DNA from 3 places in the Pseudomonas sp. MDV22-iso1 genome. Region 2 is predicted to be linked to each of the others. Evidence: predicted binding sites of a transcription regulator. Region 2 holds the regulator's gene; each other region holds the start of a gene.

Region 1 (9,895 bases), on a different contig from region 2:
GTTCGCCGGTCGCTCGTCGGGTTGAAAACCGTTTGCCAGGGGCTGACGCCAATCCCTATCTGGCGATTGCGGCCAGCCTGGCAGCCGGGTTATATGGCATTGAAAACACATTGGAGCCCAGTGAGCCAATACAGGGTGAATTCGAGGTGCCGGACAATCTTTCATTGCCGTGTACCTTGCATGCCGCTCTTGAGCGTCTGAAACGTAGCCAATTGGCGAAGGAACTGTTTGGCAAGGAGTTCATCGAAGGCTACATCGCTTCGAAGTCCATGGAGTTGACCAGCTTCTATGATGAAATTACTCCCTGGGAGCGACGTGTTCTGGCAGCCCAGGCCTGACGAATCATCGTCATCGGGCTATCTTTTCGGATAGTCCGACACTTACTGCAAGGAGCCGCTCGGAACGCCGATGCGCCAAATCTGGAAATCCTTTCGAGCGTTGTATTTCGCTTCGCTGATGATGTTGATCGGCTCGGGCTTGTTGAGTACCTACCTGGCCTTGCGCCTGGCAGCCGACAACGTCGACAGTTTGTGGGTCGGTGCCTTGATGGCGGCCAACTACTTCGGCCTGGTGCTGGGTGGGAAGATCGGTCACCGATTGATTGCCCGTGTCGGGCATATTCGGGCTTACGCAGCGTGTGCCGGTATCGTCGGCGCGGCCGTGTTGGGACACGGATTGGTCGACTGGCTGCCCGCCTGGCTGTTCCTGCGGGTCATCGTCGGTTTGGGCATGATGTGCCAGTACATGGTCATCGAAAGCTGGCTTAACGAACAGGCCGAAGCCAAGCAGCGCGGCCTGGTGTTTAGCGGCTACATGATCGCCTCGTACCTTGGCCTGGTATTGGGTCAGTTGATTCTGGTCATGCACCCGGCGCTCGGCCTCGAGCTGCTGATGCTGGTCGCCTTGTGTTTTGCGCTGTGCCTGGTGCCGGTGGCCTTGACCCGACGGATTCACCCTGCACCCTTGCACCCTGCGCCGATGGAACCACGGTTCTTTATCAAGCGCGTACCGCAGTCGTTAAGTACGGTGCTGGGGGCGGGGCTGATTGTGGGTTCGTTCTATGGTCTGGCGCCGCTGTATGCCTCCCAGCAAGGACTGTCTACCGAGCAAGTGGGCTTGTTCATGGGTAGCTGCATTTTTGCTGGCCTGCTGGTGCAGTGGCCGTTGGGATGGTTGTCCGACCGTTATGATCGGGCGCTATTGATCCGTTGCTTCGCGTTCAGCCTGGCGGTGGCTGCATTGCCGCTGGCGATCATGAAGCAGGTGCCGCTGGAAGTGCTGTTTATCACCGGTTTCTTCTGCTCCCTGGTGCAATTTTGCCTGTATCCCTTGGCAGTGGCTTTTTCCAACGACCACGTCGAAGGCGATCGCCGGGTGTCTCTGACAGCGATGCTACTGGTGACCTACGGCGTGGGTGCCAGTATCGGGCCGTTGGTTGCCGGGGTTCTGATGAAGCTGTTCGGCAGTCAGATGCTCTACGCGTTCTTCAGCTTCTTCGCGTTGGTACTGGTCTGGCGGATTCGTCCGAAAGCCGTCACCAACCTGCATCAGGTGGACGATGCGCCGCTGCATCACGTGGCCATGCCGGACAGCATGTCGAGTTCGCCATTGGTAGCGGCCCTTGACCCTCGAGTTGATGAGCAGGTGGTGCAGGATCAGATGCAGAACCCGATCACACCAGAGCCGGAACCGGAACCAGAATCAGAGCTGCAAGAAAAACCTGAGACCGACCCGTCGCCGCCAGACCCTGACGAAGGCCGCGAGCAGAGCTTCACCGAAGCTAGGCCCTGAGATTCACGCACAAAAAAAACGGGCAGTTCCCAAAAGGACTGCCCGTTTTTTATTGAAGCGTTAACTCAGAGGTCGTCTTTGTCGAAACGCCGTGCTTCGCGCTGAAGCTGATAGACGAATCTTTCGACCTGACGCTGCACCAGCCCGCTCATGTTATGAAAGCGAACACCGGCGAAGGTGGTGGAAATCTTTTCTTCGAAATGCAGGTAACGCAGTTCGACGGGGGCCGTCATTTTGCCGAAGGGCAGGGCGGCAGCAAATCGGTCGTAGACCTGCCCCAGTTGCAGGCTCGAGCTGATATCGCCGTCGAAGCGCAATTTGCAGCCAGTAGCAGAGATGTCCAGCAGCTTTCCGCTGATCGGTGCCTTGAGCTTTTCACCGTCCAGATCGACGCTAACCAGCTGTGCCAGTTTAAGAGCAGCGCGGAATGCGTTACGGCGCTGGTGATAAACCACTTCGTCGGGCATCGGACCGTGGTAGCAGCGAGTGCCAGCCGTTTCGTCGATGGTCAGCGCGCCATTGCTTTCCCAGGCGATGCGAACACCATCGTGGAAGCCTTCGACCTTGAACGGTTCGCCGGCGAGCAGGAAGCGTTCACCGTCCCGTGGAATCATTTCGTCAAGCGAGATCGTGCCGCTGTCACGGTCAATACCCACCAGATAGCTCTGGAAGCGCTGGCTGCGCTCATGGAACGTAATGATCAGAGGGTCGTGGCTGTCTTGCAGCTGACGTAGGGTGCCGGAGATCTCAAGGGGCGTTGCGAGCACCTTGGGTGGCTGCGGAGCATCTTCCGCGCTTGAGGCATTGAACACGGTTCATCAATCTCCAGACAAAATTTGACTGCGGCTAGCCAGCATTTTGCCAGCATGTTTCTCGTCTTGATAGTGCGGGCTCATCGGCGGGTTCAAGCCTGACTGAGAGGCCCCCGCTTCGCGAGTACAGAGGTCGATCCGCGGGCGTCATAAAGCGCTGGTGTGTCGCCGCCGTGGAGGATTTTCAGCTGGGTAGCCGTGGCAGCCTGTTGCATCATGATGGACTGGCCATTGCTGACGTTGGTGCTCTGGCACTGGGCCAGTAGATCGGTGAGAACATCACTCTGAGCCAGCAACTGATCGCCAATGCTCGATTGGGCGGCCAATTGCTCCAGACCCTGGCGATTGATCGGCAGGTTGAGGCTGGCGAGGATCGCACTGCGCTTGCGGCCATGCTGTTCAAGCAAAATGATCAATGCCTGCTTCTGCGCCAGAATGTCTTCGAGCAGTCGCATGTCGCGACCATGCAACGCGATGGCCTCGGTTTGCAATAACTCGAGCAATTGTTGCGCTGGAGCAAAGTCGTCGATGATCAGTTGCAGTAAATTAGTATCGTGCATGGCTGGCCTTGGGTTTTAAGCGTCCAAAAGCCTCGCGCAGACCGGAGCCTAGCGCTGGGCTTCGAAGTTGAGCAGTTTGCTGGCTACACGGTTGCTGTCGACTTTATAGCTGCCATCGGCAATCGCTGCTTTCAACTCTGCCACGCGGGCATTATCGACAGCGGGCTGATCGCGCAGCTTGTCAGTGACCTTTTGCAACTGCTGAGCCTCATTGCTGAGGTGTACCGATTCCCCGCTTTTGACGGTAGTGGCCTCTGCGGCCGGGGTATTCAGCGGCGCGGACTTGGCGGCTTCGGCCGTGTCCTTGCTGGCGCTGGTACGTGTACTGCCCGTAAGTGACGAGGAGCTGTTAAGACGGCTGAAATCGATGACCATGATCAAAAAACCTCTGGGTATTTGGACGCTTGCCATGTTTTCGGCCAAACCCTGGAAAACTTTAGACTCATTTATCAATGAGCTTGCGCGCGTCAGCACTTGCCCTGGATGAGTAACAGTTTAGGGAACAGTCGAGCGGCGCGCCATCTAAACACCAATACCCGAGGTACTACATGGCGACTTCCACCTGGCCGGGCGCGATAACTTGCGCCTTGATGACCCGCTGGGAATTCAGGTTTTTTACGCGTATCTGGTCTCGCAAACCACCGTTGGACAGCGCTTCTCCCGGCATGCGCACGCTGAGTGTGCCGCTACGGGCGGTAATCACCACCTGATCGCCCTTGGTGATGACTTCCGCCTGCTCGATGTTCACCAGCGTGATCAGTTGATCGGCGACCATTGGTCGGGTCAGTTTTTGCCCGATCGCCTGATCCAGCGAAGTCAGGTAGCCCTGGCTGATCAGGCTGATGTCACGCTCGCGCAGGATCACATCGTCGGGTTCGACAACACCGAGGCGACGCAGCGGTCGGGTGGTGGTAACGACGTCGCGGAACAGCCGGACTTGAGCGGGTACGAACACGGTCCAGGGGGCGGCGCCCTCGCAGCGAACCTTGACCGTAACACGCCCCAATGGCTTGGCCGGACTCTCCAGGCTCGCTGTCAATTCCTTGTCGCACATTGGCATGCGCAGACGCGGATCGAGCTGGCTGACCTGGATCTCATAACGACCTTCAGTTTGACTGGTCGCCAAATAGTCTTCTACGGTGAATTCAAGAAAGCCCTGGGTGACGCCGATAAGCATGTCAGGCAAGGTAACCGCATCAGCAAGGGCAGGGCTGCCAGCGTTGAACAGGCAAACGGCCGACATCGCGCAAAGCGATTTGCGAAAGTTTGAGGTCAGGCGTCGGAAAAATGTCGGTTCTGTGTTCATACGAGTTAAAAAGCAAGCGCCGTGCCGTTTAGCAATGAATGTGCGTCGCAACACACTGAAGCGTTGGTAGTAGGAGTCTGGGCATGGCTGGTGTAATGGATTCAGTAAACCAGCGCACGCAACTGGTAGGGCAGAATCGCCTGGAGCTGTTGTTGTTCCGTCTTGACGGCCCGCAGCTCTATGGGATCAATGTATTCAAGGTTCGCGAGGTGCTGCAATGCCCCAAGCTGACCGTGATGCCCAAGTCCAATCCTGTCGTGTGCGGTGTGGCGAGTATTCGGGGGGCGACCATTCCGATTATGGATCTGGCAATGGCGACCGGTTCAGGTCGATTGCTGGATCAGAGCAATCCGTTCGTGATCATCACGGAGTACAACACCAAGACCCAGGGTTTCCTGGTGCGCTCGGTGGAACGCATCGTCAACATGAACTGGGAGGAGATCCATCCGCCGCCCAAGGGCACTGGACGCGATCACTACCTCACGGCAGTGACCCGCGTTGACAATCAGCTAGTCGAAATCATCGACGTCGAGAAAGTCCTGGCGGAAGTGGCGCCGACACCGGAAGCGATTTCCGTGGGCGTAGTGGATGTCGAAACCCAGCACAAGGCGCTGTCCCTGCGCGTGCTGACGGTCGACGACTCGTCGGTGGCACGCAAGCAGGTCTCGCGTTGTCTACAAACGGTCGGCGTCGAAGTGGTGGCGCTGAACGACGGTCGGCAAGCGCTGGATTACCTGCGCAAGTTGGTCGATGAAGGTAAAAAGCCGGAAGAAGAGTTCCTGATGATGATTTCCGACATCGAGATGCCGGAAATGGACGGGTACACCCTCACCGCCGAGATCCGCAGTGACCCTCGCATGCAAAAGCTTCATATCATCCTGCATACTTCGTTGTCGGGGGTGTTCAATCAGGCGATGGTCAAGAAAGTCGGTGCCGATGACTTCCTTGCCAAATTCCGCCCTGATGACCTGGCATCCCGGGTAGTCGACCGGATCAAAGCAGCAGATATCAGCTAGGGGCCTTTTGTCCCTGGCGGTCAACACGAGTTAAGAGGCGGCATCATTGTCTACGGGTAATTTGGATTTCGAACAGTTCCGGGTATTCCTGGAAAAAGCCTGTGGCATTTTGCTTGGTGAAAACAAGCAGTACCTGGTATCGAGCCGTCTCAACAAACTGATGGAGCAGCAAGGTATCAAGTCCCTGGGTGAGCTGGTCCAGCGCATCCAGACCCAGCCGCGCAGTGGTTTGCGCGAGATGGTGGTGGATGCCATGACGACCAACGAAACCCTGTGGTTTCGTGACACCTATCCGTTTGAAGTCTTGAAGAACAAGGTACTGCCGGAAGCGATCAAGGCGGCGCCCGGCCAGCGCCTGCGAATCTGGTCGGCCGCGTGCTCGTCGGGTCAGGAACCGTATTCGCTGTCGATGTCGATCGATGAGTTCGAGCGGGTCAACCTGGGGCAATTGAAGATGGGTGTGCAGATCGTTGCCACTGATCTTTCCGGCACCATGCTGACCAACTGCAAGATTGGCGAGTACGATAGCCTGGCAATCGGTCGTGGTCTTTCGCCCGAGCGTCTGCAGCGTTATTTCGATCCCAAGGGACCGGGACGCTGGGCCATCAAGGCGCCGATCAAGAGTCGGGTGGAGTTTCGCTCGTTCAATCTGCTGGACAGTTACGCGGCGCTTGGCAAGTTCGACATCGTGTTCTGCCGCAACGTGTTGATCTACTTCTCCGCCGAGGTGAAGAAAGACATCCTGTTGCGCATCCATAGCACGTTGAAACCGGGGGGCTATCTGTTCCTCGGCGCTTCCGAAGCGCTGAATGGATTGCCGGATCATTACCAGATGGTCCAGTGCAGCCCGGGGATCATTTACCAGGCGAAGTGATGCAATTGCGGCAGACATAAAAAAGGAGTCCTCAGGGGCTCCTTTTTTTGTATGCCGCAATTGCAGCTCCTACACGGATAGGTGTTGTCCTTGGAAAGCGGCAGAAAAGCGGCAGGCGGCGGAAGTCGATTGCCGCTTTTCTGTCATTGCCACACTTGCCACTGCCCGCAAACCCACTGTTTGCGGGGTTTCTCCAATTGGCACGCGGCTTGCTAAGTTCACCGTACGAAAAATCAGGTCACCCGAAGGTTTCCCGACATGAGCATCAGCTTCGATAAAGCGCTCGGTATTCACCAACAGGCTCTCAACTTCCGCGCACAGCGTGCCGAAGTCCTGGCCAACAACATCGCCAACGCGGACACCCCGAACTACAAGGCTCGGGATCTGGACTTCTCGAAGGTGCTTGCCGAACAGAGCGAGAAAACCAAGAGCGGCGGCGGTTTCGCGCTGAACATGACCAACAGCCGTCATATCGAGGCCCAAGGCTTGGACAGCGGTGACGAGTCATTGCTGTATCGCACGCCGATGCAACCGTCGATTGATCAGAACACCGTGGACGCCCAGCTGGAACAGTCGAACTACGCGGAAAACTCCGTCAACTTCCAGGCCAGCTTCACCTTGCTCAACAGTAAATTCAAAGGGCTGATTTCAGCCCTGCGCGGAGAATAATTCATGTCCCTGTCCAGTGTTTTCAACATTGCCGGTAGCGGCATGAGTGCCCAGACCACTCGCCTGAACACCGTCGCCAGTAACATCGCCAACGCCGAGACCGTCTCGTCGAGCATCGATCAAACCTACCGCGCGCGTCATCCGGTGTTCGCCACCATGTTCCAGGGTGGCCAGAGCGGCGGCAGCGATTCGCTGTTCCAGAATCAGGACGCGGCGGGTCAGGGTGTGCAAGTGCTGGGTGTGGTCGAAGACCAGAGCAACCTGGAGGCTCGCTACGAGCCGAACCATCCGGCTGCTGATGCCAAGGGCTATGTCTACTACCCGAACGTCAACGTCGTGGAGGAAATGGCCGACATGATTTCCGCGAGCCGGTCCTTTCAGACCAACGCCGAAATGATGAACACGGCCAAAACCATGATGCAGAAGGTCCTGACTCTCGGTCAGTGATAAGGGGCGACTCAGATGAGTGTTACCGATACGACAAGCGGTTTGAGCCTCAACGACATCCTGGCCAACTCCTCGATCAAGAACACCTCCACCACCAGTGATGGCCTGGCGTCGGCAACCAATAGCGCTGCCGGCAAAAAAGCCCTGGGCAAAGACGCGTTCCTGCAGTTGCTGGTGACCCAGCTGAAAAACCAGAATCCGCTCGAACCGCAGGACAACGGCGAGTTCGTCGCCCAATTGGCGCAGTTCAGCAGTCTGGAAGGCATCACCACACTCAACGATACGGTGAGTGGCATTGCCGGTAACTACAACTCGTCGCAGGCTTTGCAGGCCTCGTCGCTGGTGGGGCGCTCCGTGATCGCGCCTAGCGATAAAGCGGTTGTCGATACCTCCAAGAGCATGACCGGTACCGTGGCCATTCCGGGCTCTGTCCCTGCTGTCGCGCTGAAGATTTCCGACAAGGACGGCAAGGTCGTCCGCACCATCGACATGGGCAGCCAGACTGCCGGCAATGCCAGCTTTATCTGGGACGGAAAAGACAGCGCGGGTAATACGGTCGAGTCGGGTACTTACACCTTCGCGGCGACGGCCACCATCGACAGCCAGGCTGTATCGCTGGTCACCAACCTGCCAGCGACGGTCAATAGCGTGACCATCAGCCAGACGGGCGGTGAGTTGATGCTCAACCTCGCCGGGCTGGGCAGCATCGCCCTGTCCAAAGTACAAACCATTGGTATGTAAAGCCGACTAACCCGGCATAAAGGAGTGAAACATGTCTTTCAATATCGGCCTTAGCGGTCTCTTTGCAGCCAACAAACAACTGGACGTGACCGGCAACAACATCGCCAACGTCGCGACCACCGGTTTCAAATCGTCCCGTGCGGAATTCGAAGACGTCTACTCGGCCACCAAGCTGGGTACCGGAAGCAAGGTCGTCGGCAGCGGTGTGCGCCTGGCCAACGTTTCCCAGCAATTCACCCAGGGCGATATCAGCAGCACCGGTAACGTACTGGACATGGGCATCAACGGCTCCGGTTTCTTCGTGCTCAATAACAGCGGTTCGCTGTCCTACACCCGCGCCGGTACGTTCAAGGTCGACAAGGACGGTTATGTCACCAACACCGACGGCACTTCCCGCCTGCAGGGCTACGGTGTGGATGCCAGCGGCAAGATCCAGAACGGTATGTTGACCGACCTGCGTATCGACACCTCCAACCTGGCTCCGAAGTCGAGTAGCGCGGTGTCGTCGACGATTAACCTGAACTCCACGGATAAGGTCATTGACCAGACCGTTGCCACCAACAAATTCGATCCAACCAAGTCTGAGACCTATAGCAAGCAATTCAATACGCCGATCTACGACAGCCAGGGCAATCAGCACGAGATGAATCAGTACATGGTGAAAACCAGTGCTAACACGTGGGATACCTACACGCTGATCGATGGACGCAACATGGACGGCAGCCTGCCGACCAACCCGGTTCCTTCGACCATGACATTTGACTCGGCTGGCAAACTAACCCAAATCAGTACGCCAGTGACTCCGCCGACGACTCCGCCGACTTCGACCATCAGCAATGAGCTGAAGGTGACCAACTGGGTTCCAGGTACTGTGACCGACGGCGTGTGGAAGGCCAACGGCGCCAGCTCCAACCCGGATGGCGTGACCATCGCCATGGGCAACACCACCCAATACAACGCCGACACCGCACGTTCGATTCCGGTACAGAACGGCTACGCCACTGGCCAGATCACCAACCTGACCATTGATGGCAGCGGCGTACTGCTGGCGAATTTCAGTAATTACCAAACCAAGCCGATCGGCCAGATATCGTTGGCCAGCTTTACCAATGAACAAGGCCTGCAAGCGGTCGGTGGCACTGCCTGGAAAGAAACCTACTCATCGGGTATTCCGGGCTACGACTCGCCGGAAACCGGTAGCCTGGGTACGATCCGCTCCAATTCCCTGGAAGAGTCCAACGTCAACGTGACCAATGAACTGGTCGACCTGATCAAGGCGCAGAGTAACTACCAGGCGAACGCGAAGACCATCTCCACCCAGAGCACCATCATGCAGACCATCATTCAGATGACCTGATGCTGGTTGGGTTGTAGCGTTAAACAAAAACCCCTCGGAAGAGGGGTTTTTTATATCTGTGTGTATATCAAGATCAAAAGATCGCAGCCTCGTTACACTCGACAACTCCTACAAGGAATCACGCTCCCGGCCTGACCCTGTAGGAGCTGTCGAGTGAAACGAGGCTGCGATCTTCTGATGTTTAAAGACCTGAAAAAGAAAACCCCCGACACGCCTGAGGCCTGTCGGGGGTTTCGTTTTACCGGCTCAGCTTATTGGCAAGCTTCGCAATCCGGCTCGTCGATGGCGCAAGCCTTCGGCACTGGAGCTGGACCGGCTGGAG
Region 2 (9,895 bases):
CTTCAGGGATTGTTGCAGGGTCTGACCCAGGCGTTCGGTCAGGTAGACGGAGCGGTGATGCCCGCCGGTACAGCCAATAGCGATGGTGACATACGCGCGGTTGCTCGCGGCAAATCTTGGTAGCCATTTGAGCAGGTAGGTGGAAATGTCCTGGAACATCTCCTCTACGTCCGGTTGCGCTGCCAGGTAGTCGGCAACCGGTTGGTCCAGCCCGGACTGCTCGCGCAACTCGGGCTTCCAGTACGGATTGGGCAGGCAGCGCACATCGAACACTAGGTCGGCGTCCACCGGCATGCCACGCTTGAACCCGAAAGACTCCACCAGGAACGCCGTGCCGGGCTCAGGCTGATTGAGCAGCCGCAGCTTGATGGTGTCGCGCAGCTGATACAGGTTCAGGTTAGTGGTATTGACCTTGAGGTCAGCCAGGTCGGCGATAGGGCCCAGTAAATTGGTTTCGTCGGAGATCGCCTCGGCCAGCGAGCGATTGGCGTTGCTCAGCGGGTGCCGGCGACGGGTTTCCGAAAAACGCTTGAGCAGTGTTTCCTCGTCGGCGTCCAGGTACAACACATCGCACTTGATGTGTCGGCTGCGGACTTCTTCCAGCAGCTCTGGAAACCGCGACAGGTGGCTTGGCAGGTTACGCGCGTCGATGGACACGGCCACCAGCGGTTGAGCCAGTTCCGTGTGAATCAGTGCGCGTTCGGCCAATTCAGGCAGAAGCCCTGCCGGCAAGTTGTCGATGCAGTAGTAACCGTTGTCTTCAAGGACATCGAGCGCGGTACTTTTACCTGAGCCGGAACGGCCACTGACAATGATCAAGCGCATGATTACTGACCGTTCTGCTCGTCCAGGACAACCTGATACAAGGCTTCATTGCTCGAGGCACTACGCAGTTTTTCGCGCACTTCCTTGCGATCGAGCATGCTGGCGATCTGACGAAGTAGCTCCAGGTGCGCATCGGTGGCGGCTTGCGGGACCAGCAGAACAAACAGCAGGTCAACCGGAGCGCCGTCGATGGCGTCGAAATCGATGGGTGCGTCCAGGTGCATCAATGCACTGATTGGACTTTCGCAGCCTTTGAGGCGGCAGTGGGGGATCGCGATGCCGTTGCCAAAACCGGTAGAACCGAGTTTTTCACGGGCGACCAGGCTCTCGAAGACATCCTGCATGGCCAGATCCGGCACTTCGCGGTGGATTAGGTTGGCAATTTGCTCGAGGGCTTTCTTTTTGCTGCCGCCCGGCACGTTCACGAGGGAACGGCCGGGGGTCAGGATGCTTTCAAGTCGGATCATGGGTTGGGAGTGTTAACGACCGGTTGCGCCCTGGAGGAGGCTCTGGGTCTTTTCCTTATGCTTTTTGAGTTGGCGATCCAGCTTGTCGGTCAGCAGGTCGATGGCGGCATACATGTCTGAATGCTCTGCGTTGGCGACCACTTCTCCGCCGGGGATATGCAGCGTGGCTTCGATTTTCTGCAGCAGCTTCTCGACAGTCATCGTGACTTGCACGTTTGTGATCTTGTCGAAATGCCTCTCTAACCGGTCGAGTTTTTCGCCGATATAAGTGCGCAGGGGTTCGGTCACTTCCAGTTGGTGTCCACTGATGTTGACTTGCATACAGCTTCTCCTTCGTTGCCAGTGCATAAAGCGGTAGATCAGATGATCTACCACTGGAACGCTGTGGCGTGGCTTACATCAACCGCTTACGTTCGCTCGAAGGCGCGATCCCGAGGGATTCGCGGTACTTGGCGACGGTGCGGCGAGCCACCTGAATGCCTTGTGCCTCCAGTAAACCAGCGATCTTGCTGTCACTCAACGGCTTTTTCTGATTTTCCGCGGCAACCAGTTTTTTGATGATCGCGCGGATCGCCGTGGAAGAGCATTCGCCGCCTTCGGAAGTGCTGACGTGGCTGGAGAAAAAATATTTCAGTTCATAAATGCCCCGGGGGGTATGCATGAATTTTTGCGTGGTTACCCGTGAAATCGTCGACTCGTGCATGCCCACCGCCTCAGCGATGTCATGCAGCACCAGCGGTTTCATGGCTTCGTCGCCATACTCCAGAAAACCGCGCTGATGCTCGACGATCTGGGTGGCTACTTTCATCAACGTTTCGTTGCGGCTTTGCAGGCTCTTGATGAACCAGCGAGCTTCCTGCAACTGATTGCGCATGAAGGTGTTGTCTGCGCTGGTATCGGCGCGGCGAACAAAGCCGGCGTATTGGGCGTTGACCCGCAGTCGAGGCACCGATTCCTGGTTGAGCTCGACCAGCCAGCGTTCGTTGTCCTTGCGCACGATCACATCAGGAACGACGTATTCGGCTTCACTGGATTCGATTTGCGAGCCCGGGCGTGGATTAAGACTCTGAACCAGTTCGATCACCTGGCGCAGTTCGTCTTCCTTCAGCTTCATGCGGCGCATCAGCTGGCTGTAATCACGGCTGCCCAGCAGGTCGATGTAATCGGTGACCAAACGCTTGGCTTCGGCGAGCCAAGGGGTTTTGGCGGGCAACTGGCGCAGTTGCAACAGCAGGCATTCACCCAGGTTACGGGCGGCGATGCCGGCGGGTTCGAATTGCTGGATGCGGTGCAGGACGGCTTCGATTTCATCGAGCTCGATGTCCAGTTCCGGGTCGAAGGCTTCGAGAATTTCCTCGAGGGTTTCGTCCAGATAGCCCTGATTATTGATGCAATCGATCAGGGTCACGGCGATCAGGCGATCAGTGTCGGACATCGGTGCCAGGTTCAGTTGCCATAGCAAGTGGCTTTGCAGGCTTTCGCCGGCGGATGTGCGGGTGGTGAAATCCCACTCGTCGTCATCGTTGCTAGGCAGGCTGCTGGCGCTGGTCTGGTAAACGTCTTCCCACGCGGTATCAACAGGCAACTCGTTGGGGATGCGCTCGTTCCAGTCACCTTCCTCGAGGTTGTCCACCGTAGGGGCGGTTTCCTGGTAGGAGGGTTCCGAAACATCGGCGTTAGGTTGCTGTTCGGCTTTGTCGGCCAAAGGATCGGCGTTGTCGAAGTCGTCGCCTTCTTCCTGGCGTTCGAGCATCGGATTGGACTCCAGAGCCTCCTGGATTTCCTGTTGCAGGTCCAGGGTCGACAATTGGAGAAGGCGGATGGCCTGTTGCAGCTGAGGTGTCATCGTCAGCTGCTGGCCCATTCTCAAGACTAGCGATGGTTTCATGGCAGGGGCTTAAACCTTATTCGCCGGCGCGCTTGCGCCATCCACTACAGGGCGCCGAGGCGCCAAACATAAGCAAATCATATGCCCGAAACCGCAGCGTTTGCCTAGAGCGCTGTAACAATAAAAAAACGTTGATTTTTTATCGGTACGAGCGCTCGGACGAATGACCAGGCACTTCCGCGCTTACAAGCGGAACTCGTGCCCCAGGTACACTTCCTTGACCAGGTCGTTGGCCAGGATCGTGGCGGAGTCGCCTTCGGCGATCAGTTGGCCATCGTTGACGATATACGCCGTTTCGCAAATATCCAGGGTTTCACGGACGTTGTGGTCAGTGATCAGGACGCCGATGCCCTTGGCCTTGAGGTGATAAATGATCTGCTTGATGTCACCCACCGAAATCGGATCCACGCCGGCGAACGGTTCGTCGAGGAGGATGAATTTCGGGTTGGTGGCCAGCGCGCGTGCAATCTCCACGCGGCGACGTTCACCGCCGGACAGGCTCATGCCGAGGTTGTCGCGAATGTGGCTGATGTGGAATTCCTGAAGCAGGCTTTCGAGCTCCTTCCGGCGGCCCGCCTTGTCGAGTTCCTTGCGGGTCTCGAGGATCGCCATGATGTTATCGGCCACCGACAGTTTGCGGAAGATCGACGCCTCTTGCGGAAGATAGCCGATACCGGCCTTGGCTCGGCCGTGCATTGGCTGATGGCTGACGTCGAGGTCATCGATCAGTACACGGCCCTGATCGGCCTGCACGAGGCCGACAATCATATAAAAGCAGGTGGTCTTGCCGGCGCCGTTGGGCCCGAGCAAACCGACGATCTGACCGCTGTCGATGGACAGGCTGACATCACGCACAACCTGGCGGCTCTTGTAGGCTTTGGCCAGATGCTGAGCTTTCAGAGTTGCCATTACTGGGCCTTCTGCTCGTCGGTTTTCTTTTTAGGTTGAATTACCATGTCAATGCGTGGACGCGACTCGGTCACCTTGCTACCTGTAGCGCGACCAGCGCTCGCCAGCTTTTTCTCGGTGTCATAGACGATTTTCTCGCCTTGAGTGACGTTGTTGTCCTTGTCGATGACCTTGGCCTTGTCGATCAGTACAACGCGGTTTTGCGTGGCGTGGTACTGGATGGTCACACCCCAGCCCTGAACGGGTTTGGCATCGCCGGCGGTTTGCAGTTGCTCGAAGTAAGCCAGGTTGCCGACCGAGGTGACCACGTCGATGTCGCCATTCGGCGCGCGGGTCATGGTTACCTTATTGCCGGTAACCTTCATCGACCCTTGGGTGATGATCACGTCGCCGGTGTAAGTGGCAACACCGTTCTTGTCGTCCAGTTGGGCATCGTCGGCCTGAATGCGAATTGGCTGTTGCTGATCGTTCGGCAGAGCCCAGGCGCTCACGCTTCCCAGTGCTGCGCCCAGACTGAGCAAAATAGGGAGGGTTTTAACGAGCCTCATACTGTCCTCTTACGTTCGATAGCAGGTGTATCCTGCTTTCTTTCAAATACGCTTTCATTCCCGTACCAGTCGAGACGCCACCGGCGCCGTCGATTCTAACGGGTTGCTCGGTCTGCGCATATTGCTCCTGCGGGAACACCGTCATGCGAGTACTGGTGATCAAGGTGTCGCGATTCTTCTCGTCGGTGCGTTTGACGCGGACGTTGTCAATCAGTTCGACTTCGGTGCCGCCTGAGTTCACTTCACCGCGTTCGCTGGTGACGTGCCACGGAAAATCGGTACCGCGGTACATGTTCAGGTCGGGTTTGGTAACCAGAGTAATGTCCGTGGCTTTCACGTGCTCGGCTTTCTCCGAGGTCATTTCATACTGCACTTTGCCGTCTTCGAGGTATTGCAGCGTGTGAGTGTTGGTCGCATACCAATCGATAGGGCTTTCTTCTGTATTGGTCGGAGGCTTGTCGAGGAAGCGTTCCGGGCTGATGTTCCAGTAGCCGACCGCGGCAAATATCGCCGCGATGCAACCGAACACCAATATGTTGCGAAACTTTTTGCTCAGCATAATGGGCTCACAGGTATGCAGCGTTCGCCGCATCGAGGCGGCCTTGGGCACGCAGGATCAATTCGCAGAATTCGCGAGCGGCACCTTCACCACCACGGGCATGAGTGACGCCATCAGCATGTTCGCGCACGAAACTGGCGGCATTGGCCACTGCCATGCCCAGGCCTACGCGGCGTATCACCGGCAGGTCCGGCAGATCGTCGCCGAGGTAGGCGACCTGTTCATAGCTTAGGCCGAGTTGGGCAAGAAGCTCGTCAAGCACCACCAGTTTGTCTTCGCGACCCTGGTAGAGGTGGGGGATGCCGAGGTTTTTTGCCCGGCGCTCAACCACCGGAGTCTTGCGACCGCTGATGATAGCGGTCTGAACGCCGGCTGCCATCAACATCTTGATGCCCTGGCCGTCGAGGGTGCTGAAGGTTTTGAATTCGCTGCCATCTTCAAGGAAGTAAAGGCGTCCGTCAGTCAGGACACCGTCGACGTCGAAGATCGCCAGCTTGATGTTCTTGCCGCGTTGCAGCAGATCGGTACTCATTACATGACTCCCGCGCGGAGCAGGTCGGAGAGGTTGAAGGCGCCGATCGGACGGTCCTCCTTGTCCACGACCACCAGGGCGTTGATTCGATGGTCTTCCATGATTTTCAGGGCTTCCGCGGCCAGCATGTCGGCGCGTGCGGTTTTGCCGTGAACCGTCATGACCTGGTCGATGGTTGCATTATGGATGTCGATGGCGCGGTCGAGGGTGCGGCGCAAATCACCGTCGGTAAAGATCCCGGCGAGTGTGCCGTCGGTTTCCAGGATCGCGGTCATTCCCAGGCCCTTGCGGGTCATTTCCATCAAGGCGTCCTTCAGCAGGGTGCCGCGCGGAACCTGCGGCAGCGCTTCACCCGCGTGCATGACGTTTTCCACTTTGAGCAGAAGACGACGGCCAAGGGCGCCACCTGGATGGGAAAAGGCGAAGTCTTCAGCGGTGAAGCCGCGTGCTTCCAGCAATGCGACGGCCAGCGCGTCACCCATGACCAGGGCGGCGGTGGTCGACGACGTGGGCGCCAGGTTCAGCGGGCACGCTTCATGTTCGACGTGGACGTTGAGGTTGACCTCGGCGGCTTTGGCCAGCGTCGAGTCAGGATTGCCGGTCATGCTGATCAGCTGGATGCCCAGGCGCTTGATCAGGGGCAGCAGGGTCACGATCTCGGAGGTCGAGCCGGAGTTGGACAGGGCAAGGATGACGTCGTCACGGGTGATCATGCCCATGTCGCCGTGACTGGCTTCAGCCGGGTGCACGAAAAAGGCCGTGGTGCCAGTACTGGCGAGCGTGGCAGCGATCTTGGTGCCGATGTGCCCGGATTTCCCCATGCCGACTACGACTACGCGGCCTTTGCTGGCCAGAATCATCTCGCACGCGCGTACGAAATCTGCATCGATACGTGGAAGCAAGCCTTGTACGGCTTCCAGTTCGAGGCGGATGGTGCGTTGTGCTGATTGAACAAGCTCGCTGGATTGGCTCATGTCGGGAATCGTATAGCCTGATGAAAAGGCGGCGATTATAGCGGTTATGATCGAAACCCTCACGTAAGTTCGTCGCGCTTTGTCACTCCCTGTTACTAATCCGCTCTGAATGAGGCTTTTGCCCCGTCATGTGTCTGAATATCGGCCGGCTTTAGCCTTGGGCGGCGAGCCGTTGCAGTGATATAGTTCGCCGCCAGTTCGGCCTGTCCGGGAGGTATGTGCTTTCGCCAGAAAGTCAGGCGTCCGAGTGTGAGGCTGCATCGCAAGGAGTTTAGATGAGTGCCGATAACGCCTACGCGGTCGAGCTGAAGGGACTGACCTTCAAGCGCGGTGCGCGCAGCATTTTCAATAACGTCGATATCCGTATCCCGCGCGGCAAGGTCACCGGCATCATGGGACCTTCCGGGTGTGGCAAGACCACGCTTTTGCGGTTGATGGGCGCCCAGTTGCGTCCCACCGCCGGTGAAGTCTGGGTCAACGGCCAGAATCTGCCGAAATTGTCTCGCAGCGATTTGTTCGATGCGCGCAAGCATATGGGTGTGCTGTTCCAGAGCGGCGCACTGTTTACCGATCTCGATGTATTCGAGAACGTCGCCTTTCCGCTACGTGTTCACACCGAGCTTCCTGAAGAAATGATCCGGGACATCGTCCTGCTCAAATTGCAGGCGGTGGGTTTGCGTGGGGCCATCGACCTTATGCCTGACGAATTGTCCGGTGGCATGAAGCGTCGTGTCGCGCTGGCCCGGGCGATTGCGCTGGATCCGCAGATTCTCATGTATGACGAGCCTTTTGTGGGGCAGGACCCGATCGCCATGGGCGTATTGGTGCGCCTGATCCGCTTGCTCAACGATGCATTGGGCATTACCAGTATCGTGGTTTCCCATGACCTGGCGGAGACCGCCAGCATCGCCGATTACATCTATGTAGTCGGCGACGGACAGGTATTGGGGCAGGGCACGCCGGACGAACTGATGAATTCGGATGATCCGCGTATCCGTCAGTTTATGACAGGCGAACCCGATGGTCCGGTCGCGTACCACTTTCCAGCGACGGATTACCGCGCAGATCTTCTGGGGAAGCGTTGATGCGCAAGATTTCACTAATAGAAAGAGTGCGCCGGTTCGGCCACGCGGCAATCGATGCCGTCGCGGTGTTCGGGCGTGCGACGCTGTTCCTGTTTCATGCCTTGCTCGGCCGTGGCGGCATTGGCGGCGGTTTCGGCCTGCTGATCAAGCAACTGCACTCGGTGGGCGTGATGTCCCTGGTGATCATTGTGGTCTCCGGGGTGTTCATCGGCATGGTGCTGGCGCTGCAAGGTTTCAACATTCTGTCCAGCTATGGTTCGGAACAGGCGGTCGGACAGATGGTTGCCCTGACGCTGTTGCGTGAATTGGGCCCGGTGGTCACTGCCTTGCTGTTCGCAGGACGCGCAGGGTCTGCGCTGACGGCCGAAATCGGCAACATGAAGTCCACCGAACAGCTGTCCAGTCTGGAAATGATCGGTGTCGACCCGCTCAAGTACATCATTGCCCCGCGCCTGTGGGCCGGCTTCATTTCCCTGCCGGTGCTGGCGATGATTTTCAGCGTGGTGGGTATTTGGGGTGGTTCGTGGGTGGCCGTCGACTGGCTGGGTGTCTACGAAGGCTCCTACTGGTCGAACATGCAAAACAGCGTGACGTTCACCGAAGATGTGCTCAACGGCATCATTAAAAGTATCGTCTTCGCCTTCGTTGTTACCTGGATTGCCGTATTCCAAGGTTATGACTGCGAGCCCACTTCCGAGGGGATCAGTCGTGCCACTACCAAGACCGTTGTGTACGCCTCGTTGGCTGTACTCGGCCTGGACTTTATTCTGACCGCCTTGATGTTTGGAGATTTCTGATGCAAAACCGCACCCTGGAAATCGGTGTCGGCCTTTTCTTGCTGGCTGGCATCCTGGCTTTGCTGTTGCTTGCGTTGCGGGTCAGTGGCCTGTCCCCTAGCGCAACAACTGATTCTTATAAACTTTACGCTTATTTCGACAATATCGCCGGTTTGACGGTCAGAGCTAAAGTGACCATGGCCGGTGTGACGATCGGCAAGGTGACAGCGATCGATCTGGACCGCGACAGTTTCACCGGTCGAGTGACGATGCAGCTGGAGAAGCGCGTAGATAATCTGCCGACTGACTCCACCGCATCTATCCTGACTGCTGGCCTGTTGGGCGAGAAGTACATCGGTATCAGCGTGGGTGGGGAAGAAGCCCTTCTCAAGGATGGCGGAACCATCCACGACACGCAGTCGTCGCTGGTGCTCGAGGACCTGATCGGTAAATTCCTGCTCAACACCGTTAGCAAAGAAGCCAAATGAGGAGCTTTTGAATGATCTCTATCTTGCGACGTGGCCTGTTGGTATTACTCGCGGCCTTGCCGTTGATGGCTAACGCCGTGGCGGCGCAGTCGGCGCACGATCTGGTGCAGGACACGACTACCCGGTTGCTGGCCGATCTGGCTGCCAACAAAGAAAAGTACAAGCAGAGCCCGAACGAGTTCTACAACGCCCTCAACGGGATTGTCGGCCCGGTGGTCGATGCTGACGGCATTTCGCGCAGCATCATGACCGTCAAGTATTCCCGTAAAGCCACGCCGGAGCAGATGCAGCGCTTCCAGGAAAACTTCAAGCGCAGCCTGATGCAGTTCTACGGCAACGCGTTGCTTGAGTACAACAACCAGGGCATTACCGTTTCGCCAGCCAAAGATGAAAGTGGCACCCGTACCAGCGTTGACATGCAGGTCAAAGGCAGCAGCGGTTCGATCTACCCTGTGTCCTACACACTCGAGAAAATCAACGGCGAGTGGAAAGTACGCAACGTGATCATCAACGGTATCAACATCGGCAAGTTGTTCCGCGATCAGTTCCAGGATTCGATGCAGCGTAATGGCAACGACCTGGACAAGGTCATCAACAACTGGGCCGGCGAAGTTGCCAAGGCCAAGGAAACCACCGAGCAAGCGGCCGAGAAGCAAGCCCAATGAGTGAGTCGGCGGTTCAGATGAGCGAAGCCGGCGAACTGCTGCTCAGCGGCACTCTGGATTACCGCAGCGGCCCTGTTTTGCGTAAGCAGGGTCAGGCGCTGATCAAGGCCAGCAAGGCTGCGGCATTGGTCGTGGATTGCTCGCAAGTGGTGAAATCCAGCAGCGTCGGATTGTCGTTG
Region 3 (9,895 bases), on a different contig from region 2:
TTGCTCGGGGAGCATCTGTCCGCGAGCGACTTTCTTGTCGAGCAAAGCTTCTGAGTGAGCCTTGCCCTTCTGCGCCGCCGCCAGCGTGATGTCCTTGAGCACCACGTCTATCCCCGCCGAGGCGCTGACAAAGGCGATACCGGCGCCCATCATCCCGGCACCCAGCACACCGACTTTTTTCGTCACGTAAGGCGCGAATCCCTGAGGTCGCGAGCCGCCGGCGTTGATTTCGTTGAGCTGGAACCAGAACGTGCCGATCAGGTTTTTCGAGACCTGACCGGTGGTCAATTCAGTGAAGTAGCGGGTTTCGATCAAGTGCGCCGTGTCGAAATCGACCTGGGCCCCTTCGACTGCCGCGCAGAGAATTTTTTCCGGTGCGGGCAGGCAGCCCTGGGTTTTGCTGCGCAGGATCGAAGGCGCAATGGCCAGCATTTGCGCGACTTTGGGATTGGAAGGCGTGCCGCCGGGAATCTGGTAGCCCTTTACGTCCCAGCGCTGCACAACGGCCGGATTGGCCAGAATCCAGGCGCGGGCCTTGCTCATCAACTCGTGACTGTCCGTCGCCAACTCGTCGATCAAACCGGCCTGCAACGCCTGTTGCGGCCGGACTTTCTTGCCTTCGAGCAGATATGGCAAAGCCTTTTCGATCCCCAGCATGCGCACCATACGCACCACCCCGCCACCACCCGGCAGCAGGCCGAGAGTGACTTCTGGTAAGCCGAGTTGTACGGAAGAGTTGTCCAGTGCGACGCGGTGATGACACGCCAGGCAGATTTCCCAGCCGCCACCCAGGGCCGCGCCATTGATCGCGGCGACCACCGGTTTGCCGAGGGTTTCCAGGGTGCGCAGCTGGCCTTTGAGGGTCAGTACCATGTCGTAGAAAGCTTTGGCTTCGGGCTTGCCGATTTTGATCAGTTCATTGAGGTCGCCACCGGCGAAGAACGTTTTCTTGGCCGAGGTGATGATGACGCCGGCAATCGAGTCTTTTTCAGCAACCAATCGGGCGACACAGACGGCCATGGCTTCGCGGTAGACCGCGCTCATGGTGTTGGCGCTCTGGCCCGGCATGTCGATGGTCAGGACGACGATCTGGTCCTGGCCCTTTTCGTAACGGATGGCTTCGGTCATGGCAATTCTCCTTGAATTCGGGGCTCAGAGGCGTTCGATGATGGTGGCAATGCCCATACCGCCACCGACGCACAGCGTCGCGAGGCCATAGCGCAAGTGCCGGGCTTCCAGTTCATCGAGCAAGGTGCCCATAATCGCGCAGCCAGTGGCGCCCAAGGGGTGGCCCATGGCGATGGAACCGCCGTTGACGTTGACCTTCTGCGGATCGATGGCCATGTCCTTGATGAATTTCAATACCACAGAGGCGAAGGCCTCGTTGACCTCGAACAGGTCGATGTCTTCGGCCCGCAACCCGGCCTTGGCCAAGGCTTTGCGCGTGGCCGGCGCGGGTCCTGTCAGCATGATTGTCGGATCGGTGCTGGTGACTGCCGTGGCGACAATTCGCGCCCGCGGTTGCAAGCCCAACGCCCTGCCCTTCGCCTCAGAACCGATCAGCATCAACGCTGCGCCATCGACGATCCCGGAACTGTTGCCCGGCGTGTGCACGTGATTGATCCGCTCCACATGGCTGTAGACCCTCAGCGCCGTGGCATCGAACCCCATCTGCCCCATCATTTCAAAGCTCGGTTTGAGCTTGCCCAGGCCCTCGAGCGTCGATTCGGCCCGGATGAATTCGTCGTGATCCAGCAAGATGATTCCGTTCTGATCGCGCACTGGCACCAGTGACTTGTTGAAGGAACCGTCCGCCCGAGCCCGTGCAGCCTTCTCTTGCGAATGCAGCGCGTAGGCATCGACATCCTGACGGCTGAAGCCTTCGAGCGTGGCGATCAGGTCGGCCCCTACGCCCTGCGGCGTGAAGTGGCTGTGCAGGTTGGTCTCAGGGTCCAGCGCCCAGGCGCCGCCGTCGCTGCCCATCGGTACGCGGGACATCGACTCGACGCCGCCGACCACCACCAGGTCTTCGAAACCTGAACGCACTTTCATTGCGCCGAGGTTCACGGCCTCCAGTCCCGATGCGCAGAAGCGGTTGATCTGTACACCCGCGACGCTCACGTCCCAGTCCGCCACCTGTGTCGCCGTCTTGGCAATGTCCGAGCCTTGATCGCCGATGGGCGTCACGCAGCCCAGCACCACGTCGTCGACCTGACTGGTGTCCAGGGACGTGCGTTGTTGCAACGCCGTCAGCAACCCGGCCACCAGGTTCACCGGTTTGACGCTGTGCAAGGCGCCATCAGCCTTGCCCTTGCCCCGGGGCGTGCGCAACGCGTCGAAAATCAAAGCTTCGGTCATGACGTCCTCATTTTTCTTGTTGTTGAGATCTTCCGATCTTTTGATCTTTGAGAAGCCTTCACCATAGGCCGAGCCCTCGCAGATTCAATGACCACAACGCTCAGCGAGATTGACGGACACGCTCAGACGGACGGTAGTGAGCTACCGGATTAACCGTTTCAGGTCACCGAGCTGTCTAGCAAAAGGGCGGCAAAGAAGCTGGCAATACGCCTCATGTCTTTTTAAAAGCATTGGGCGCTATATCCATATGAAATGGATCTAAGCCACGGGTGACGCGGGCCCTAAGGTGAACATGTACGAAGTTGTCGTCGGGTTTTGCCGAGGCGCTCGTCAGACAGGAAGTGAATCGCTCTGCCGTCATGGAAGCAATGCAGGCAGGCATCAGGAAATAACAATAAAGGCGGTCAAGCCATGTTCAAACAATCGAAAGTACGTCAAGCCGGTCTCATTCTTTTCGCCACCACGCTGTTGTTGATCTTGCCGAACCTGACCAAGGTGCTTGGCTAGAAATCTCTTAAAATACGGCGCAACTATTTTATCGCCTCATGAAAATGTGAATGGCTCGCTACCCGGGCCGACGTGGGTGTGCCAACCTTTGCGGCACTCCCACGACATGGACGGCGATCTTTTGAAAACGCTTCTTCTGCTCGGGGCCTTGCTGCTCAGCACGCCCCTCTTCGCCGCACAGCTGGAACTGCAGCTGGGCGCGAACCAACGCACCTGGCAAACCGAGGAGCTGCTCAAGCACCCAAACGTCCAGACCATCACGATTGCCAACGACGTTTCCTACAAGCGTGAAATGACCTATCGCGCGGTGCCCTTGGCGGCGTTGTTGACCGGCATCACGCCTGACGACCATCTGCAAGCCGTGGCGCTGGACGGGTTCGCTGCTGAGTTGGCCGCCGGGCCGTTGCTCAATAACAAGGGTGCCAGGGCGTGGCTGGCGATTGAAGACCCGGCCAGGCCCTGGCCGGAGCTGTCTGAGGGCAAGCACAGTGCGGGGCCGTTTTATCTGGTCTGGACGGATCCGCAGGCCGGCAATATCAGCCCTGAACAGTGGCCATTCGAGGTGGCAAGCATCAAACAACTGGCACCTGTGGCCGAGCGCTTCCCTGCCCTGTTACCTGATCCCGCGTTGAAATCGGACGACCCGGTGAACCAGGGGTTTGCGTTGTTTCAGAAAAATTGCCTGGCCTGTCATCGATTGAACGGTGCCGGGGATTCGCAGTTTGGGCCGGACCTGAACATTCCGTTCAACCCTACCGAGTATTTCGGGGCTGATTTCCTGAAGCGCTATATCCGCGATCCGCAGAGTCTGCGGCAGTGGCCGCAGGCGAAGATGCCGGGGTTTACGGAGCAGGTGCTGCCGGACGGGGATCTGGAGATGTTAGTGGGGTATTTGAAGCACATGGCTGGGCGCAAGGTTAAGCCCTGAAATCAGGTTGCCCGGGCCGCTACCTCGTGAGCAGACACCTACTGGAGAACACATTCTCCTGTAGGAGCTGCCGAGTGAAACGAGGCTGCGATCTTTTGATCTCGACCTTTAAAACAAGATCAAAAGATCGCAGCCTCGTTTCACTCGGCAGCTCCTACAAGGGATCGTCGGTGAACATAGAGTTGTATGTTGCACCGGACAATTGCGTCAGGAATTACTGCTCTTGCACCGAGATAAACGGCATCGGCGTCGGCGATACAAACACCTTCGCGTGCATCTGTTCACTCCCGCCGCCCCGGCGCATTCCGCGTACCGGGCACGCGTCCAGATAATCCAGACCCACCGCCAGTTTCAGATGCCGTTCTGGCCGCGCCAGCTCGTTAGTCACGTCGAAGCTATACCACGCGTCATCCAGCCAGGCTTCCGCCCAGGCGTGACTGGCCAGGTGCTCGCTGTTCTCGCTGTACAGATACCCCGAGACATAACGCGCCGGAATGCCCAGGCTACGGGCGCAGGCGAGGAAGGCGTGGGTGTGATCCTGGCAAACGCCTGAACGTCCGGCGAAGGCCTGAGCAGCGCTGGTGTCGACTTCAGTAGAACCCGGCGTGTACGTCATGTAGGCATTCAGGCCATGCATCAGGTCGATCAGTGCCGTGCGATCTCGACGCTTTTTGCACTCTTTGTCCGCGAACGCACGCAAGGCTTCGTCAGGCTCGGTCAAGCGCGTGAATCGCAGGAACGGCAGCGCCGATTGACTCTCGTGCTCGGCCTCTCGCAGCTCGTCGATATCGACCTGGCCACGGGCGCCAATGATGATCGCCTCATGGGGCTCGTCCATGGTCAGTACGTGCAGAATATTGCCGAACGGATCGAGTTGCGCACGCACCGGGCGCGGCAGGTCGAGTTGCCAGCTGAGCACGTGCTGCCGCTCGCTGTCGTGGGGTGTCAGCCGCAGGTACTGGATGCTCGCCCGCACCTGATCTTCGTAGTGATAGGTGGTTTCGTGGCTAATGGAAAGTCTCATGCAGCCTCCAGGTAAGAAGTGTGTATGGCGTTACCCAACTGGCGCACCAGCGGGATGAACTCGGTCAGCCAGGCGTGCAGGCCTTCGTCGAGAATTTCATTGATGCCGGTGTAGCGCAGGCGTGCATCCATTTCTGCGGCCAGGCGTTGCGCGGGACGTCCGTTGGCCCCGGGTAACTGGGCAAGAATCTGGTCGATTTCTTCCGTGCAGGCGCGCAGGGATCGTGGAACGTCCGCACGCAGCAACAGCAACTCGGCCACGTGCCGGGCACCGGGTGCATCACGGTAGATTTCGGTGTAGGCCTCGAAGGACGACAAGGCCCGTAACAATGCGCTCCACTGGTAATACGCGTGAGCCGTGCCGTCGCTCACGGCTTCCGCCTGATCACCGGCCATTTCGTATCGGGCGTCGAGCAGGCGCAGCGTGTTGTCCGCCCGTTCGATGAAGGTGCCCAAACGAATGAATCGGAAGGCATCGTTGCGCATGATCGTGCCGTAGGACGCGCCGCGAAACAGGTGGGAACGCTCCTTGATCCATTCGCAGAAACGGCTCATGCCGTAGCGACTCAGGCCCTGATCGGCAATCCCGCGAATTTCCAGCCAGGTGGCGTTGATGTTTTCCCACATGTCGGCTGTGATTCGGCCACGCACCGCATGGGCACTGGCCCGCGCCGCACCGAGGCAACTGTAGATGCTCGCCGGATTTGCTGCGTCCAGGGCGAAGAAATGCAGTAAGCGTTCGGCATGCAGATCGCCGTGGCGCTCGAGGTAATCGTCCAGGGTGCCGGTGATCAGCAGCGGCATCGCGAGTTCGTGCAACCCGTCACCGCGGCCATCCTGCGGCATCAGTGACAGGGAGTAACTGATGTCGAGCATCCGTGCGAGGTTCTCCGCCCGCTCCAGGTAACGCGACATCCAATACAGATCCGAGGCAGTTCTACTTAACATGGCAAGCTTCCTTCAATCCTCGACTACCCAGGTGTCCTTGGTTCCGCCGCCTTGGGAGGAATTCACCACCAAAGAGCCTTCGCGCAGGGCGACACGGGTCAAACCACCGGGCACGACCCGGGTTTCCCGGCCAGACAATACAAACGGACGCAAGTCGATGTGGCGTGGAGCAATGCCGTTTTCAACAAAGGTCGGACAGGTCGACAGCGACAAGGTCGGCTGCGCTATGTACGCGTGGGGCTTGGCCTTGATGCGTGCGCGGAACGACTCGATTTCCGCAGCGGTCGCCGCCGGCCCGACCAACATTCCGTAGCCGCCGGACCCCTGGGTTTCCTTGACCACCAGATCTGGAAGATTGGCCAGCACGTGGGAAAGTTCAGAAGGATTACGGCACTGGAACGTCGGCACATTCTTGAGGATCGGCTCTTCATCCAGGTAAAAGCGGATCATGTCGGTGACAAAGGGATACACCGACTTGTCGTCCGCCACCCCGGTGCCGATGGCATTCGCAAGCACCACATTGCCCGAGCGGTAGGACGACAGCAGCCCCGGCACGCCGAGCATCGAGTCCGGGTTGAACGCCAGCGGATCGAGAAAGGCATCGTCGAGACGACGGTAAATCACGTCGACGGCTTTTGGTCCGTCGGTGGTGCGCATGAACACCTTGTCGTCCCGCACGAACAGGTCCGCACCTTCCACCAGCTCAACGCCCATTTCCCGCGCCAGAAACGCATGCTCGAAAAATGCACTGTTGAAGCGTCCCGGCGTCAGCACCACCACGCTCGGGTTATCGATCGGGCTGGAGCTTTTCAGCGTGTCGAGCAGCAGGTTGGGATAGTGGTCGATGGGCGCAATGCGCTGGGCCGAAAACAGTTCGGGGAACAGCCGCATCATCATCTTGCGGTCTTCGAGCATGTAGCTGACGCCGCTCGGCGTTCGAAGATTGTCTTCGAGCACGTAATAGGTGCCGTCGCCGTCACGCACCAGATCGACGCCGGAGATGTGGCTATAGATATCCCGGTGCAGATCAAGCCCTTGCATCGCCAACTGGTACTGCTCGTTGGCCAGCACCTGCTCGGCCGGAATGATGCCGGCCTTGATGATGCGCTGCTCGTGGTAAAGGTCGGCGAGGAACATGTTCAACGCCTTGACCCGCTGGATACAGCCGCGCTCAACGACGCGCCACTCGCTGGCGGGAATGCTGCGCGGGATGGTGTCGAAAGGAATCAGACGCTCCGTGCCCTGCTCGTCACCGTAGAGCGTGAAGGTAATTCCGGCGCGGTGAAACAACAGATCGGCCTCGCGTCGACGTTGCGCCAGAAGCTCGTCAGGCGTCTCGGCAAGCCAGCGGGCAAACTCCCGATAATGCGGGCGGACCTGGCCGCCGGCATCGTACATTTCATCAAAATAGGTGCGGATCATGCCGTACTCCTTGTCACCCGGACATCTAGGCATCGCAAGGCCCGTGCCATCGGCATAAACGCTTTGATATCAATCGGTTGGATAAACGCCTCAGCCATACCGCACCAATCCTGTGCGGCAAATGCCCCAACCTGATCGCCCCCGCTCCATTGCGAAGCAATGCTGTCGCTATCACCAGCATAGTCAGAGTTGATTTCACTGCTTGGCTGAGGCCGCGGATAATTGGCGCATTCGCTGGAAAAGCTCACCGAACTTCCCTTTTAGCCGCCTGTTTTGGGCGGCTTTTTTTTGCCTTTTGAAATGTTATGAATCAAAGACAAGAGCAAAAGATGTTTATCAAGCGCAAACGAAAACGGCCAACCCGAAGGTCAGCCGTTGCTGAGTAATGTTGCTGTTCATAGTGTTATGCGAGTAGCCCTCGTACCTCCTGCTTCACGCCCCATCCTTCGATGATGCCGCCCAGAGGCTCAACCACCGCCTCGAAACCCTGCTCGAAATCGCCAATGTCATCGTAGGTGGCGTACATCACCTTGCTCAGTTCCAGCGCCCAGGCGCCGTCGTCGCGCACGCTGATTTGCGCATTCAAGGATTCACCACGGTAGTGACCTGCTGCTCTGCGAGCCCGCTCCTCGTCGGGAAAAATGGCGTAGAACTCGATGGGATGGAATTTTGAAAAGTCGAAACCGCCTTCTTTCATGCGGCGCAGCACGCTGCTGCTGATGTCTTCTTGATAGGCTGTGCTCATGAAACGTCCTCCTGAATCCGATGGATAGACTTTCCGTACTCCCGACGCCCTCAGCCGATTGGTGAGGGCGATACGACAACCAGGTTGCCGATGGGAACAAGCATGTAGCTGACAAGACCAGACCTTAGCGATCCAATCGCTGATCTCGCTTGCAGAGTAGCCCTTTGACCGAGCAGCTGCCAAGGCCTGTTATCAATGTGACAGGAGTTGTATCAGACGGGAGTAATGCCGAGGATTTGTATGCTGTTCTGGGTTTTGAGACTTTTGACGCTTGCATCATCGGTTCGCCCTTCCAGATCGTTCAGATCCAGTTCGGCAGCGACCGGCAGGAGACGGGCCTTGATGAGTTTGGCGGCGTGCTCGTTGTCCGGGCACTCGTCGCACTCAAAGACTTCGTCGACTGTTTCACCGTGATCATCCACGAAAGTGATTTTCCACTTTTGCATCACTGCCTCCTCGATAAAACCCGCAAGTGGGCTTACATGTATCTGGACTTTTACGCTGAGTGATCGTTCAAACGGATGCGCGCTGACATGAAAAAATAGAACGTGTGGGAGCGAGCCTGCTTGCGATGACGGCGGCATATTCAGCAAGCATGTGACAGACAGACCGCATCGCGATGCAGGCTCATTCCTACAGAGAAAAGTGTCGGATTTGCATGTTCGATCAGATCCGCACATTACCCCGTGGTCCGGCGATGGCCCAGATAATCAGGCCCAGAACCGGCAGCAGCAGAATCAGCAGCACCCAGACGATTTTCATGCCGGTTGATGCGCCACTTTTCAGTACGTTGATGATGGCCCAGATGTCCAGGGCGAGAATAATCAGGCCAATCAGACCGTTGAACGTGGAACCCATGGTGACGCTCCCTAAGAGTGGTTTGCCCTCTTAGGATAGCCGGCCCTCACAAGGGTTCCGTTTTATTAGCCGTTTGCTGGCTTAAACGTGGATGGCGACTTTGAGCGCTTCCAGGGATGGCGCAGCGGCAATGCCGATTTTGGCGCACAGCTCAAGCACGCGCGGTACATCGTTGCCGAACACGAGCACCACTTGCAGCTCGTCATCGAGCAGCTGGCTGAAGTTCATCAGCACATAGCCGCCATTCTCTTTGTTCATGCTGCCCATCTGCACCTGAATGCGATTAAGCGCGGTCAGGTCCTCGGTTTTGGCCAGCTGCTTGGGCTTGATGTTGAAGTCGACACCCGGGCCGAACGAGGCGACGATCTGGGCGAACAGATCCATGTAGGTGTCCGCCTGGAACAACACCGTCTCCGGCAGACTGCCCACCACCACCCATTCGCCCAACGGGATCGGGAAGGTGTCGTCGTAGTTGATGTCCGGATTGGCCGTCAGAAATGCCACTGGATCGGCGTAGGCCTGGGCCGCTTCGTCTGCCACCTTGAGGATTTCGTCATCGCTCATGCACCCGGAGCTGATTTTAGTGATGAGTTCGACGAGGGCGGCTTTCATGGGATGGAATCCTGTAGCGAGGGAATTTTGAAGGCGCGAAGGATAGCGCATAACGCCCGGCAATTCCCGTACACCGCCTCGCAGGGAACCTTGACGCACATCAAGATTCGTCGGCCTCAGTAGCGGCACAATAATGGCACCTTGCCGAAACTGTTTCCGCTATCAGAGAAGACCTCCATGGGTGCCTGGCTTAGCAACATCTCGTTGAAGTACAAATTCTGGGCGGTCAACGCCGTCGCCTTCGTCACCACCCTGTTGCTGGTGTTGTACGCCGTACAGCTCGAACAACAGGCGCGCAGTCACGCCGCCCAGGCGTCAGCCCAGGCCCAGGCACGATTGCTCAATGCCTGGCCTGCCGGGCAACCGCTGCCCAAGGTCGATAACCTGCTGACGTTCAGGCGTGGCGAAGCGCCGATGCTGGAGGGTCAACCGATACAGGAGCTGGCCAGTGCCAATGGCTGGGTCGAATTGAATTCGATGCCGGTGTTTGGCGA

What was found. The regulator sigma-54, encoded in region 2, starts transcription at its own class of promoters, with help from an activator protein. The targets are predictions, from matches to a motif close to ANTGGCATNNANNTTGCTNT.
Region 1: the regulator sigma-54 is predicted to act here: its motif matches at 6,556-6,575, upstream of flgB (flagellar basal body rod protein FlgB).
Region 3: the regulator sigma-54 is predicted to act here: its motif matches at 7,218-7,237, upstream of AC3ZVB_RS01950 (circularly permuted type 2 ATP-grasp protein).

What each region holds. Positions count from the first base shown of each region.
Region 1 is NZ_JBYVMF010000005.1:285,266-295,160, reverse strand. It holds gene AC3ZVB_RS09245 (glutamine synthetase family protein) at 1-338, shown strand, start outside; gene AC3ZVB_RS09240 (MFS transporter) at 409-1,791, shown strand; gene AC3ZVB_RS09235 (flagellar brake protein) at 1,857-2,603, opposite strand; gene AC3ZVB_RS09230 (flagella synthesis protein FlgN) at 2,696-3,163, opposite strand; gene flgM (flagellar biosynthesis anti-sigma factor FlgM) at 3,212-3,538, opposite strand; gene flgA (flagellar basal body P-ring formation chaperone FlgA) at 3,708-4,469, opposite strand; gene AC3ZVB_RS09215 (chemotaxis protein CheV) at 4,553-5,485, shown strand; gene cheR (protein-glutamate O-methyltransferase CheR) at 5,532-6,359, shown strand; gene flgB (flagellar basal body rod protein FlgB) at 6,618-7,028, shown strand; gene flgC (flagellar basal body rod protein FlgC) at 7,032-7,475, shown strand; gene flgD (flagellar hook assembly protein FlgD) at 7,491-8,216, shown strand; gene flgE (flagellar hook protein FlgE) at 8,248-9,573, shown strand; gene AC3ZVB_RS09185 (ribonucleoside-diphosphate reductase subunit alpha) at 9,825-9,895, opposite strand, start outside.
Region 2 is NZ_JBYVMF010000008.1:36,098-45,992, reverse strand. It holds gene rapZ (RNase adapter RapZ) at 1-825, opposite strand, end outside; gene ptsN (PTS IIA-like nitrogen regulatory protein PtsN) at 828-1,292, opposite strand; gene hpf (ribosome hibernation-promoting factor, HPF/YfiA family) at 1,305-1,613, opposite strand; gene AC3ZVB_RS11570 (RNA polymerase factor sigma-54) at 1,687-3,180, opposite strand; gene lptB (LPS export ABC transporter ATP-binding protein) at 3,364-4,089, opposite strand; gene lptA (lipopolysaccharide transport periplasmic protein LptA) at 4,089-4,637, opposite strand; gene lptC (LPS export ABC transporter periplasmic protein LptC) at 4,624-5,196, opposite strand; gene AC3ZVB_RS11550 (KdsC family phosphatase) at 5,204-5,728, opposite strand; gene AC3ZVB_RS11545 (KpsF/GutQ family sugar-phosphate isomerase) at 5,728-6,702, opposite strand; gene AC3ZVB_RS11540 (ATP-binding cassette domain-containing protein) at 6,978-7,787, shown strand; gene mlaE (lipid asymmetry maintenance ABC transporter permease subunit MlaE) at 7,787-8,584, shown strand; gene mlaD (outer membrane lipid asymmetry maintenance protein MlaD) at 8,584-9,051, shown strand; gene AC3ZVB_RS11525 (MlaC/ttg2D family ABC transporter substrate-binding protein) at 9,063-9,716, shown strand; gene AC3ZVB_RS11520 (STAS domain-containing protein) at 9,713-9,895, shown strand, end outside.
Region 3 is NZ_JBYVMF010000001.1:421,816-431,710, reverse strand. It holds gene AC3ZVB_RS01975 (3-hydroxyacyl-CoA dehydrogenase NAD-binding domain-containing protein) at 1-1,128, opposite strand, end outside; gene AC3ZVB_RS01970 (acetyl-CoA C-acetyltransferase) at 1,153-2,358, opposite strand; gene AC3ZVB_RS01965 (c-type cytochrome) at 2,972-3,793, shown strand; gene AC3ZVB_RS01960 (transglutaminase family protein) at 4,008-4,817, opposite strand; gene AC3ZVB_RS01955 (alpha-E domain-containing protein) at 4,814-5,764, opposite strand; gene AC3ZVB_RS01950 (circularly permuted type 2 ATP-grasp protein) at 5,777-7,186, opposite strand; gene AC3ZVB_RS01945 (ribonuclease E inhibitor RraB) at 7,590-7,931, opposite strand; gene AC3ZVB_RS01940 (hypothetical protein) at 8,144-8,377, opposite strand; gene AC3ZVB_RS01935 (PLDc N-terminal domain-containing protein) at 8,598-8,789, opposite strand; gene AC3ZVB_RS01930 (hypothetical protein) at 8,871-9,401, opposite strand; gene AC3ZVB_RS01925 (methyl-accepting chemotaxis protein) at 9,579-9,895, shown strand, end outside.